DNA from 3 places in the Agarivorans sp. 1_MG-2023 genome. Region 1 is predicted to be linked to each of the others. Evidence: predicted binding sites of a transcription regulator. Region 1 holds the regulator's gene; each other region holds the start of a gene.
What was found. Region 1 encodes sigma-54, which starts transcription at its own class of promoters, with help from an activator protein. Its sites were predicted from a motif close to GTTGGCACGNNNNTNGNNT; they were not measured.
Positions count from the first base shown of each region.

Region 2: a site for sigma-54 is predicted at 1,951-1,969, ahead of Q4592_RS00040 (LruC domain-containing protein). Genes of this name have one in related genera too.
Region 3: a site for sigma-54 is predicted at 2,737-2,755, ahead of hmpA (NO-inducible flavohemoprotein). Genes of this name have one in related genera too.

Region 1 covers NZ_JAUOSJ010000008.1:173,365-177,972, forward strand. The annotation lists gene kdsC (3-deoxy-manno-octulosonate-8-phosphatase KdsC) at 1-107, shown strand, start outside; gene lptC (LPS export ABC transporter periplasmic protein LptC) at 104-661, shown strand; gene lptA (lipopolysaccharide transport periplasmic protein LptA) at 687-1,163, shown strand; gene lptB (LPS export ABC transporter ATP-binding protein) at 1,166-1,891, shown strand; gene Q4592_RS13585 (RNA polymerase factor sigma-54) at 1,942-3,444, shown strand; gene hpf (ribosome hibernation promoting factor) at 3,468-3,755, shown strand; gene ptsN (PTS IIA-like nitrogen regulatory protein PtsN) at 3,764-4,207, shown strand; gene rapZ (RNase adapter RapZ) at 4,234-4,608, shown strand, end outside.
Region 2 covers NZ_JAUOSJ010000001.1:1,656-6,263, forward strand. The annotation lists gene Q4592_RS00020 (VOC family protein) at 1-347, shown strand, start outside; gene Q4592_RS00025 (hypothetical protein) at 418-732, shown strand; gene Q4592_RS00030 (hypothetical protein) at 844-1,080, shown strand; gene Q4592_RS00035 (GFA family protein) at 1,192-1,605, shown strand; gene Q4592_RS00040 (LruC domain-containing protein) at 2,013-4,127, shown strand; gene Q4592_RS00045 (hypothetical protein) at 4,135-4,608, shown strand, end outside.
Region 3 covers NZ_JAUOSJ010000005.1:94,181-98,788, reverse strand. The annotation lists gene Q4592_RS08740 (MarR family winged helix-turn-helix transcriptional regulator) at 1-286, opposite strand, end outside; gene Q4592_RS08735 (SDR family oxidoreductase) at 358-1,209, opposite strand; gene Q4592_RS08730 (siderophore-interacting protein) at 1,258-1,989, opposite strand; gene Q4592_RS08725 (MarR family winged helix-turn-helix transcriptional regulator) at 2,090-2,515, shown strand; gene hmpA (NO-inducible flavohemoprotein) at 2,802-3,980, shown strand; gene Q4592_RS08715 (DUF1330 domain-containing protein) at 4,103-4,408, opposite strand; gene Q4592_RS08710 (efflux RND transporter permease subunit) at 4,522-4,608, opposite strand, start outside.

The sequences.
Region 1 (4,608 bases):
ACTTAGTTACCATTACCCCAGGTGGTTTTGGCGCAGTACGCGAGCTTTGTGATCTGATACTGCAAGCCAAAGATCAGCTAGAATATGCTCAAGGTATGAGTGTATGAATCGCGTTACGCTGTTTTTTGCGAGCCTGTTCGTTCTCGCCTTGGTGTTGTGGCAATTAAGCCCCTCAGATCCTAAACAACAAAGCGCTCAACGCGAAGCCAGCAAGCCCAACTTTGTTGCAGAGAAACTCTATAGCGTCAGCTTTGGCGAAAACGGCAGCCCACGTTACCGTATCTACGCCGAACAAATGGAGTTTTTTGAACAACTTAAGCACACAGAATTTACTCAACCAAAGATTTTGGTTTACCCAGATCCTCGTCAACCTGTATGGCAAATTGTGGCTGATCACGCTACAGTACAGCAGCAACAAACTGTCACCTTAAATGACAATGTAGTGATTAAAAACTTAAGTCGTGGCGAGTATGTTCGCGACATAATTACCGAAAGTTTGGAAATCGATCTGCAAAGCGAAACCATGAGCAGCGATCAACCTGTTACCGTGTATGGCCCATCGTACGAACTGTATGGTGTTGGCATGGACGGTGATCTAGCTAACGAAATAGTGACTTTATTAGATGATATCGAAGCGGTTTACCACAACCCACAAGAGTAAGTTAGCGCTAGCGGCTAGCTTGTTTATGCTTTCTTGGGGTTCTCAAGCACTTGAAGACGACTTCAACAAACAAATTATTGTTGATGCCGACCGCCAGCAGGTCAACATCAAAGAAAACCGCGTCACTTTCTACAATAATGTAGTGGTGACTCAAGGTTCAATAAAAATGCACGCCGAAGAACTCAGCGTAATAGGTAGTGAAGAAAAAGGCAGCGAGGTGATGATCGCCAAAGGCGAACCGGCAACTTTTTACCAACTACTAGACAGCGGCAAGCCGATTGAAGCAGAGGCCAACGAGGTGCGTTACGATTTAAAAACGCAGACCCTCACCTTAACCAACAATGCTCAGCTCAAGCAAGAAGAGAGCTTAGTAAAAGGCCAAATGATTAAATACAGCATTAATAAACAAGAGATGGTTGCTCAAGGCGATGAAAATAATCGCGTAACCACTATCTTCCTGCCTCAGCAATTAGAAGAACTCTCCCCCGAGGACAATGAGTAATCATGAGTACCTTAATCGCTGAGAACCTTGCCAAAAGCTACAAAGGTCGCAAGGTAGTAAAGAACGTCAGTTTAAATGTAGAAACCGGGAAAATTGTTGGTTTACTAGGGCCAAACGGCGCCGGTAAAACCACTACCTTCTACATGGTGGTTGGTCTAGTGCCGCGAGACCAAGGCCGAATACTTATCGATGACGATGATCTGTCTAGCACCGCTATGCATACTCGTGCACGAAAAGGCATTGGTTATCTCCCGCAAGAGGCCTCTATCTTTCGCCGTTTATCGGTAGAAAAAAATATTCTGGCGGTATTAGAAACCCGTAAGGATTTGGACAAAGAGCAGCAGATTGGCGCATTGGACGATTTGCTAGAAGAGTTTCACATTGGCCATATTCGCAAAAATCTTGGTATGAGCCTGTCAGGCGGAGAGCGTCGCCGGGTAGAAATTGCCCGCGCCTTAGCCGCAGCCCCTAAGTTTATTTTGCTTGACGAACCCTTCGCTGGGGTAGATCCTATTTCCGTTATTGATATTAAAAAAATCATTGAACACCTGCGTGATCGCGGTCTAGGTGTATTAATTACCGACCACAATGTAAGGGAAACTCTCGATGTTTGTGAGCATGCCTATATCGTTAGTCAGGGTGAATTGATAGCCTCAGGTAAGCCACAAGAAATACTTGAAAACGAGCACGTGAAACGAGTTTATCTCGGTGAACAATTCAAGCTATAGTTAAAGTGCAGCTTAGAAAATAATATAAAAAGAAGGGATAGCGGTAGTTAATGAAAGCATCTTTGCAGTTGCGTCTTGGTCAGCAGTTAACCATGACCCCCCAGTTACAACAGGCCATACGCTTACTCCAGCTTTCAACCCTGGATTTACAGCAAGAAATTCAAGAGGCTCTGGAAAGTAACCCTCTGCTTGAGGCGGATGAGTCACATTCGAATGATAGTGACGCAACAGACGCTAAGTCAGCCAATGAAAAATCTACAGAAGCCGAATCTAGCGCCGACGTAGACAGCAGCCAAATGGAAGCTGGCGATGCCATTAACCAAGAAACTGTTTCTGATGACCTGCCCGTAGACTCCACTTGGGACGATATTTATAGCGCCAGTTCCGCGCCAGCTAGCTCATCGAGCGGCAGTAGCGGTGGTGACGACAATGATATGTTATTCCAAGGCGAAACCGTTGATTCCTTACAAGATCACATGCTGTGGCAAATGCGCCTTACTCCTTTCAGCGAAGTAGACCAAGCCATTGCTTTAGCCATTATTGATGCAGTAGATGAATCAGGTTACCTCACACAAGATTGTGAACAGTTATTAGATGGCCTCAATTCTAGTGACAATAACGACTTAGATGTAGAGCTTGACGAAATTGAAGCAGTACTAAAACGGATTCAGCATTTCGACCCCGTAGGCATTGCCGCGCGCTCGCTACAAGAATGCTTGTTAATTCAATTAAGTCGTTTTTCCCCAGAAACACCATGGCTAAATGAAGCCAAAGATGTGGTGTCTAACCATATCGATGTATTAGCCAATCGAGATTTTCGCTTATTGGCTCGAAAGACCAAATTAAAAGAAGACCAGCTGCGCGAAGTGATGCGTTTGATTCACACCTTAGAGCCACGCCCGGGTAACGCTGTTGAGCCAAACCAAGCCCAATACGTTATTCCCGATGTTTCCGTAGTGAAGCGTCAAGGTCGCTGGGTGGTAGAGCTAAACCCCGATGCGATGCCGAAGCTAAGAGTAAACTCTCACTATGCATCCTTAAGTAAAACGTCTAATGCCACCGATACTCAGTTTATCCGTAGCCACTTACAAGAAGCCAAGTGGTTTATTAAGAGTATTGAAAGCCGCAACGAAACCTTACTCAAAGTCTCTAACTGTATCGTTCACCACCAACAAGCCTTCTTCGAATACGGTGAAGAAGCAATGAAGCCAATGGTGCTGAACGATGTAGCCGAAGCAGTAGAAATGCACGAATCAACAATTTCGCGAGTGACAACTCAAAAATTCATGCATACACCTCGCGGCATTTTCGAACTTAAATATTTCTTCTCTAGCCATGTGGCTACCGATGGCGGCGGTGAATGTTCATCTACCGCTATTCGTGCATTAATTAAGAAACTGGTTGCTGCCGAAAATACCAGTAAACCTCTCAGCGATAGTAAGATTGCTGATATTTTGGCAGATCAGGGGATCAAGGTGGCAAGGCGTACGATTGCAAAATATCGTGAGTCTTTAGCGATACCACCTTCTAACCAACGTAAGAGCCTACTTTAAGGCCAATCAAGGGGACTATATTTATGCAAATTAATCTTACCGGACACCACGTTGATATTACTGAGTCTTTAAAAGAATATGTCCATAACAAGTTTGCCAAGCTCACTCGACGATTTGACCAGATAAACAATGTTCATGTCATCCTCAACGTCGAGAAGCTCAATCAAATCGCAGAAGCCACCTTACATTTAAATGGCGGTGAATTATTCGCTACCGCTGAACATTCAGATATGTATGCCGCCATTGATGGCCTCATCGACAAACTTGACCGCCAAGTTATCAAACATAAAGAAAAACTTAACAAACATTAGTCACCTCCATGCAAATAGATAAAGTACTAAGCTTGGATTGCACTCAAAGTGCAGTCCAATGCTCTTCAAAAAAACGCGCCTTAGAAATCATTAGTGAACTAGCCGCTGGTCAACTGGATACGACAGCTCAATGTATATTTGAGAGTTTGTTGAATAGAGAAAAAATGGGCAGCACCGGTATCGGGCAAGGCGTGGCAATACCTCATGGCCGCATTGATAAACAGCATCAAACAACCGCTGTTTTTTTACGTTGTGATCCTCCAATTGCTTTTGACGCCATTGACAATAAACCTGTTGATTTGGTTTTTGCCTTACTGGTACCAGAAGATCAGTGTAAACAACACCTCAACACCTTATCTCAAGTAGCTGAAAAACTTAACGATAAGCAAGTATGCAAACAACTTCGTTGTGCACAAAGTGATGACGAATTATACGACATCATGGTAGCCTAATACTCTAATCACCGTTAGGGATAGTCATGGAACTCATTATCGTGAGTGGGCGTTCTGGTTCAGGAAAAACCGTCGCCTTGAGAGTACTAGAAGATCTGGGCTACTATTGTGTAGACAACCTCCCGGTTGTGTTATGGCAATCTCTTATCGATAACTTAAAAAATACTTACTCTAAAGTAGCAATAAGTATCGATATTCGAAACCTTCCAGACGAACCTTCGCCGATAGGCCAAATTATTCGCAACGCCGGCCCTGATGTGAATCTGTTAAGCATTTTTTTAGATGCTAAAGACGAGGCGCTGATCCGCCGTTACAGCGAAACTCGGCGAGTTCACCCGCTGAGTCAAACCAATTTGTCTCTGGCTGAAGCGATTGAATCGGAAACCGAGCTGCTGGCACCG
Region 2 (4,608 bases), on a different contig from region 1:
CTCAATTGCCATCTGGAGATATAAAAGTTACTGCGGAATTTTTTGAATCTAAGATTGGATTTAAAGTAGAAGCAATATTTCCAGATCATGGACACTTAATTCTTACCCGAGATGACGCAGAGATTCATTTTTGGAGCGCAGAAAGTGAAAATCACGCCCGAACTATTGGTTCTGATAGTAGCTGTTATATTAGAGTGGAAAACGTATCAGAACTTTATGCGGAGCTGAAAGAGCGAGATGCTCCATTCCGGTACGAATTAACCGAACAGCCTTGGGGTATGAGTGAAATGCAAATTGACGACCCCTACGGGAATGCAATTCGGTTTGGCGAACCTGTCGCTAAATAGCGACATAACAATCACAGGCAATGGACGCGAAAAAGACCGCGCCAATGCTGTAAGCGTTATAAGGCAAAACATGAATCTCAATGAACTTGCTGGATCTTACTTGCTGTCGATGAACCATGAACAAGAGAGCCTATGTATTGAGTTTGTATTGTTATCTGAAAGTGGGCAGAAAGTTAAATTATTTGCTCACAACAAAAACACCAGTCCAATTTTAGTTGAGTTTGTTGGGCTAACGTTGAAGGCAAACTTTACCACATGCGACGGTGTACCCAGCCTTGGAGAGGTAGAATCGGTTGAAGTAACTGATTCAGGTTTCAGTCTCGAAGGTGATATGGGGTTTATTAACGTTTTTGCTGACACTTGGTATTTTGAAAATGCCTTATAACAAGGTCATGTTGCGGAACTTCGTGTGCTGTCACTTTTTGTGCGGAGCACAAAAATCGCCAACCCACTCCGTCCGTAAATGGCGGCGTTAAATTTTCACAGGAGATGAACTATGAAATCATGGATCATTATTTTGGCCGGTTTATGGTCAACATGGCACTTCATGGCCATTGAGTCTGATAGTGATTTTTTCAGTGTGTTTCTTCCAATCCTATTTAGCCTTTTTGTTCTTGCCTTAGTAATAAAACTTTCTGGAGTTTCAGGTAACAGTGGTGGCGGTTATTGCGGCGGTGGCTTTGGTGGTGGAGATTCAGGCGGTGATTCGGGTGGTTGTGGCGGTGGTGATTGACGCTACACGATTTAACAATCGTTTCTAGCGGAACAATTAGCGCCGCTTAGCAGCTAAATAAAGCGTTAGCGGCTACTATAGTTCACACACATTGCAAAGATTGAGGGATTTATGAAAGGTAAAGGAACGTGTTTATGTGGCTCGGTTAAGTTGGAAGTAGAGTACGTTAGTAACGAATTGGCCGCTTGTCATTGTAGTATGTGTAGAAACTGGTCTGGCGGTCCGATGTTAGCTATTGATTGTGCTGATTCAGTTAAAATATCAGGTGAATCAAACGTTGTTAGGTATCAGTCATCTGATTGGGCTGAAAGAGGTTTCTGCGGTAAATGTGGTACTCACTTGTTTTACTATTTAGTGCCAAGTAACCAGTATCATCTTCCTGTTGGGTTATTGATATCAGGGGATGATTACACGCTAACTCATCAAATATTCATTGATGAGAAGCCCGAATACTACGAATTTAAAAATGAAACACAAAATATGACAAGTGCTGAAGTTTTTGCCCACTTTGAAAGTGGAGAGTAAATAGTTAATTGGTCGTTAACCCCGCCTATTCAATGCCTCCGTTAATCTTAACCCCTTTTGAGTAAGGGAATGCGCTAACGCATTTCTGTACAGAAACGCGTTTGAAAATGGTCAATATTTATTGTCCTCCAGCACTTTGTTGTTTTACTTGAAGGCTATTGCCAATAACGCTTACTCGTCGAAACAAAAAAGCAAATTCAAGTGGTAGCAGCAAGCGCCTGCAGAAATTTGTTAGCTAAATTTTCCGTTTGATATTTTAACGTATCGTCTGTTGCAAGATGCAAAAGGCTTTAGCTTTTCTTTTATTTACCTCATTTAATTTCTTACTAATCATATCGTTACAAGTTTGGCTCGGCTCTTGCTGATAAGCAGTATCTGACCTAAATCAGTAAACGATAGGATTACTTATGAAACCATGGAAACCTTTAGCTTTTGCCTTACTCTGCTCACCATTGAGTAGTTATGGTGCAGCATTTTCTAGTTGCCCTACACAGGCATTTCTCGTGCAACAGAACGTGGCGCAATTGTTTGGCGTTAATCTCGCCACCGGCTATTACCAAACGCTATCTGAAGACATGGGAACCACCGGTAAACTCAATGCCATTGGCTTTAATCTGCATGACGATTATTTGTATGCTTGGAGTTACCAGCACAAGACGCTGGCGCGAATTGGCAACGACTACCAAGTAGAGCCTTTAACGCTGGATTGGAATGGTTTTGCTAGCGATGTGAGCTTTTATGTTGGTGATGTGGCTGTAGAGAACAATGCTCATTACCTTTACCGAAGCGGTTCGGCATATGGCTTGTTTAGGGTGTCATTAGACTCAGCAGATGCAGATTATTTAAGCATGCAACGTGTGATTGATGGCAGTGCGCTTAATCTTAGAATTTTTGATATGGCGTTTCACCCTGATAACGGCATGCTTTATAGCGTAGATAACCAAGGACGTTTATGGCGAATTAACCCAGAAACTGGTGCCAGCGAAAACCTTGCCAATGTTGGCCAAGTAGGTACGTTTGGTGCGGTATATTTTGATGTAAGCGGCCATTTGTACATTAGCCGTAATTCAGACGGTTTAGTGTTCCAAATTGATATCGCGTCTAACTCTCCTGAGGCTCAGCTTTATGCTCAAGGCCCTGCATCAAGCAATAATGACGGTGCACGTTGTGCTATTGCTCCTATAGTAGCCGCCGATGATGCCAATATTGACTTTGGTGATGCACCAGACAGCTTTGGCACTTCATTAATTAACAATGGTGCTCGCCACCAGTTAGTTGATGGGGGGATTCAGCTTGGTTCAAATGTTGATGGTGAAGCAGATGCTTATGTTTACCCGGCTAGCGATGATAGCTCACGCTTATTTGATGATGAAGATGGAATAGCATTTGTTACCGATGTACAAGTAGGTTTGGACTTTGTTATTCAAGTGGACAGCTCGGCGAATGGCTTTTTAAGCGCTTGGTTCGACCTTAATGGCAATGGCACTTTTGATAACGAGGAGCAGTTGCTTACCGACCAAGCTGTAGTGGAAGGTGTGCAATCACTATTGGTGTCGGTGCCCGAAGGCTACGAAAGTGGCGACCGTTGGGCGAGGTTCAGAATCAGCTCTGGCGGCGGGAACACTGCTACAGGTGGTGCGCCAGACGGTGAGGTAGAAGATTATCAAATCTATGTAGGCGACTCTGCTACGCAAGTGAGTTACTACCCAAGTGCTGATGGTTATGCCACGGTAGCCTTTGAAGATAATTGGCCGGCAGCTGGTGATTACGACTTAAATGATTTAGTGGTTAATCTGCAAACCAAGGTGCTTAGCTTTGCTAACGGCGATGTAGCCCGCATTGAGCTGCAAGGCGAAGTACGTGCAGTAGGTGCCAGCTTCCATAATGGTTTTGCTATACGCATACCGGGGATTGATAAGTCGCTGGTTGATGTTGCCGCTATTCGTTATGAGATAAACGGTGAATTACTACAAGCCAGTGTATTGGACGAGAATACTAACGATATTACCGCCATCATTGCCGCTGACGTACGTGAATACATTAACAATCAAAATCAGTGTGACTTTTATAAAACCCAAGCTGATTGTAGAGGTACCGGGCAATTGCACTTTAAAGTGCTACTACCCATGCATGAGGGTTTAGCGAAAAATACCTTACCAAGTGCGCCGTTCGACCCATTCATTTATGCCACAGAGCATTCACGTAACCCTTATTTTGCCAGCTCGCCAGGCCGTGGTTTAGAGATTCATAGTAAAAATCAAAGCCCAAGTGCTGCTGTAGATAGCAGTTTGTGGGGAAGCTTTGATGATGTATCAAATCCCTCAGCCAGCAGCTATTACCAAACAGGTAACGGCTTACCGTGGGCGATTATTGTGCCGTACAACTGGCAGTATCCATTCGAGCGTATCAGCGTGGCTGATGCTTATCCAAAATTCCTAGAGTACGCCCAAAGCGAAGGCCAACAAAGCAGTGATTGGTATCTGCTTGAAAATGCCCGCGGCGAACTTATTTATCAAGATTAGGAGCAAGATGATGACTCAGTTAATTAAGTTAAAACAGTGTGTAAACAGTAGCCTATTGGTGTTAAGCGTTAGCGTATTGGTGGCTTGTGGAGGCGGAGGCGGGGGGGGAGAGAGCGCTACAGTTGTTGATACCACCGAGCCTAGCCCTGAGCCAGTAACAACAACGCCAACCGAGCCTACTACACCAGAACCAAGCCCAGAGCCAGTGGCAACCAGCTTAGAAGAAGTGCAAGTAGCAGAAAGTTTTACGTTTAGTAACCAGCAAGATGTGGCGGTAAACGTCTCTTACCCCTATCAAGAAAGTGAGCGTGCTTACTTAAACATTTGCACTCAATGGAAGGATCTTGCTAGTAACAGTGTTGAATACAGCTCGTGTGTATGGCGTGGCCAAATTAGCCAAGCACAAATGGCAATCAACTTTACTTTGCCTGCACATGCTTCAACCTTAGTTGCCGAAGTGTGGCAGCTGTCTTCGGGCAAT
Region 3 (4,608 bases), on a different contig from region 1:
TGTCTTTACTCATCGACACAACTAGCGTTTGCTGAGAGGCGCCTTCGCAGGCTGCAATATCGCTCATTGCCTTGTGCTCTAGGGGAGAAAAGTCCACCTGTTGGCGCTTTACCTCAGCCATCATTTTGGTTCGTGTTTTCAGGCGAATATCTCGCAAGGCGTGATTAATAGAACGATGAATCGGCACAATTTCTCCAAACGAGATGAACTTAGTAAAATAGCGAATAAGCGTGTGAGACGGGCTGCGCTGCCAACATAGTTGACTGCGACAACTATGTTGGCACATTTAGTTGTTCCAATCAACTAAATATTAAGAGTAAGCCAATCCAGTTTTTAACTGCACCTTAAGTCATTTAATCATAAAGGTTTGTTTAAAATGGAAAAATAATCATCCCAAGCTTGATGCTGCCGACCCGTTGCTGCTAAGAAATGGCTTGGGTTATCCGCTTCGCCTTGGCGAATACCGTCATAAATACCTGAAATTACTGTTCCGATAAACTCACCCAGTTCAGCAATTCGCTCTTGTTTATACTCTTCAACCAACATGGGGGTGTAACGCAGCGTGGTGTTGAAAGCACGATTAAAATACTCCGCTAAGTCGTATTGGCTAAGCGCCTCGCCATGTAAGTTATAGGTATTGCCATTGTGTTTATCATCACTGAGCATAGATGCATAAGCATGGGCTAATTCGGAACGCGTGGTATAGCCGCATTTCCCGTCACCGGCGCAGTTAGCGATTACCCCTAACTTCTTGTAGTTTTCTAGATATTCAATATCAGGTTCAATGTAGATGCCATTTCTACCAATCACCCAATCTAGGCCACTTTCTCGCACATCTTGCTCGGTTTGGCGATTGCTTTGAATCACCGGTGAAAAAGCCGTTCCCTGTTCTGCCCCTTGTACGCTGGTATACACTATCTTTTTAACACCTGCGTTCTTGGCTGCACGAATAACATTTCGGTGTTGCTCAATGCGCTTATCTGGCGCGTCCATACCAGATACCAGCAATAGTGCGTCAATACCCTGTAAAGACTGCTCTAATTGGCCTTGGTTATTGTAATCACCAGGGCGAACTTCTACGCCCAAAGCGGCGGCTTTTTCTGGGGTACGGGCCAGTGCCACGACGTTTTCTTTCGACAATAAAGCGATAGTCGCTTTAGCGATTGCAGAGCCTAGCTGGCCGTTAGCGGCGGTTATTGCAATTTTCACGGTATTCGTCCTCATCTCAATATTGTGGTCTTAAGTCATCTAGCAATCTTACAGAGGCTGAGCCTTCTTCTGAGCGCCAAAGCGGTCGGCATTTACGCCTTGTTTCCAATACCCTACTGCCGAAACATTCAATCTATCAAAGCCAATATCTTGCTGCAGAACCGAACGTAATGCGCGAATACTTCTCGCTTCAAGCCCCAAAAATACCTGGGTATCTAGAGGCATGTTTTTAGCCCGCTCAAAGACAGCTTGCTCTAACGTGCCAATGGCTTCATCTTCAACAAACCATTCGGTATGCACCGAGTTGCGGTAATCCATTTCGATAATGTCGGCACGAGTCGGTACGCTAATTACCACGTTTACTTCGGCACTTTTATTAAACCGTGGCACATAGCCGTTAATCGCATTTAGCGACGTGATGTCGCCCACTAGCAAGTAGCTATCATGCTGATACTGAGTCATTTTCATTGGCCCTGGCCCAGCGATACCGAGGCTGTCGCCCACCTTTGCATTTTTGGCCCAGTCGGTCGCTGGCCCACTATGGCGATTAACCACAAAATCCAAAGCGAGCTCTTTGGTTTCGGCACTAAAAGAGCGAATAGTATATGAACGCAGTATGGGATCTTTTGAGGTACTTTGTTGCAAAACTACTTTTACATGAGCGCCTTCTTTACCAATAGGAAAGTCACCTAAGCTATCGCCTGTTACCACTATTCGGCGCAAGTGTGGCGAAAGCTCAACAATATTAGAAACATGGGTTATTCGCATCTTTGGCTTCAAAGTGTTTCCTTCTTTAGCTTGAACAACATCAATTAAGTTGATAAGGTCTACTATAGTTCAACTAAGTTGACATTGTCAACAAAATATCAAAGTAGGATCTATGGATAGCCATTCAATTTCCAATACCATTTTCAGCATTGCACATTCATACCGCTTAACCATGCGTTCCGCACTTAAAGCTAACGAGTTAGGTTTAAACAGCATGCATGTAAAATGTTTAAGCTATATTCACAACTCAGAAGCCTGCACGGCCAATGACATTGTTCAATTTTTGGGAAGAGACAAAGCGCAGATTGCTCGCCTAGTTAAAGAAATGATTAGCAATAACTGGCTAACAAAAACCGCCAACCCAGAAGATAAAAGAAGCCAGTTTTTATCACTAACTGAGGAAGGCCAAGCGCTAGCCGCGCTTATCGCCGATACACAGAGCAAAGTAAGTATAAAGATGAAGCAGAATTTAAGTGATGAAGAGCTAAAGGAGTTCAGCCGAATAGCTGGGATAATATCAAGCAACCTAAAAATGTAGCCGCAAGAGACAACAAGATAAGGAGATATGTTCGGTGCAGTGTGTCCTTCAAGAGCAATGCTCAATCTGCAATATTATCAGCGCTATACTCTAGCACCCCAGCATTACAGCAAACTTTGCACATCAATAAAAAAGACAGAAAGGAGTCATTAAGACCTCAAAAATGAAGAGTCACAATGACACATTCATGCAATAAATTGATTTAAATCAATGTTTCCCACCCTGGCATGTTTCTGGCTATGTGTACTAACAGCACGTTAATACATAGAACAACAGGAAATAGGTAATGTTAGATACAGACACAATAAACATAATAAAAGCCACCGTTCCCGCAGTAAAAGCAAATGCCGACAACATTACCGCTTGTTTTTACCCGCTCATGTTTAAACAACACCCTGAAGTTATTCCATTCTTTAATCAAACTAACCAAGCAAAAGGCAGCCAACCTAAGGCACTTGCTAATGCCGTTGTCGCCTATGCCGCCAACATAGACGAGCTAGGCAATTTGAGTGAGGCGGTCAGCAAAATTGTTCAAAAACACTGCTCATTAGATATTCAGCCTGCCCATTACGACATTGTAGGTAGCTGCCTGCTGCAAGCCATTGCTAAAGTACTAGGAGATGCCGCCACGCCAGAAATAATAGATGCTTGGGGTAAAGCCTATGGTCAACTAGCCAAAATACTGATTGATGCCGAAGAAAGCATCTACGCAGGGAAAGAACAAAACCCGGGGTGGTGGCGAGGAGAGCGGGAATTTACTCTGGTTAAAAAACAGCAAGAAAGCTCCGTAATTAGCTCTTTTTACTTTAAGCCAAGCGATAAGGGCCAGCTGCCAGACTTTACCGCGGGCCAATTTATTAGCTTGGTATTAGAGATTAAGGGCCAAAAAGTCCGCCGTAATTACAGCCTTTCAGATGCACCAGGCAAAGGATACCTGCGGATCAGTGTAAAACGCGAAAGCGAAGGCTTGGTCTCTAATTATTTGCACGATGAACTAGCACTAGGGCAAAGCCTATCGTTGCTGGCGCCATGCGGCGATTTTGTGCTGCGCGACAACAATAAACCTCTGGTGCTGGTCACTGGCGGCGTAGGCATTACGCCTGCGATTAGTATGCTTAACGCCTCAACCAACGGTGAGCGAGAGATACGCTTTATTCACGCAGCGCTAAACAGTGACGCCCATGCCTTTAAAGACCATGTTGATCAGCTTGCCACTACTCGAAGCAACCTCACGCCGCTCTATGTTTACAACCAGCCAAGTGATAACTGCCAAGCCCACGCTACGGGTTTTATTACGCCAGAACTTATAGCTTCTCAGCTACCTGAAGACAGAGATGTAGAGTTTTATTTATTAGGCCCTAAGCCGTTTATGGTGGCAGCCTTCAACATTGCCAAACAATTAGGTGTACCGGAAGGTCAAATTCATTTTGAATTCTTTGGTCCAAGTGAAGAACTCAGAGCTTAATTAAGGTTTTGAAAATGATAAAGAGAAGGTGCTTAAACCGATAGCCTTCTCTTTTATTGAGCTCAATATGTAAGGCTGTGAACTATCTATTCATTTGACTAAGCGAATGAGTAGTGGGGAAGTTAAACACTTTTCTCATAGCTAGCGATGATAGTTGTGCTAGCAACTGATGCTTCGAAATAGTGTTCTCGCACCTTTAAGTATTCAGGGTTTGCAAAAAAAGCTTCTTTTGCAGCACCATCAGAAAAATAGATAGTAAAGACACGGTTAATGTCACTATTCTCTTCAGGGCGTAATACTTCAGACACCTTAAAGTCGTAACCAAACCCGCCGCCGTAACTTGAGAGAATCGGCCTCATCGCATCACGGTACTGCTGGTACATATCGTCATCTAATACATGTAAACCCACTAACATTTCATATGACATTAGAATCACCATTGTTAACCAAACTTTGGGGCAGGGTATTTTTGTTTTGCGTACCTTTCTTTGGCTAAACAAAGAAAAGTACGCTGTCATCAGGCAAAACCTAACACCATTACTTACGCTCCCAACATCTCTTGCTCTTTGGCTTCTTCAAGCTCTGCGTATTTATCTTTGCGGCTAAACTTAGCGCCTAACATCAATAA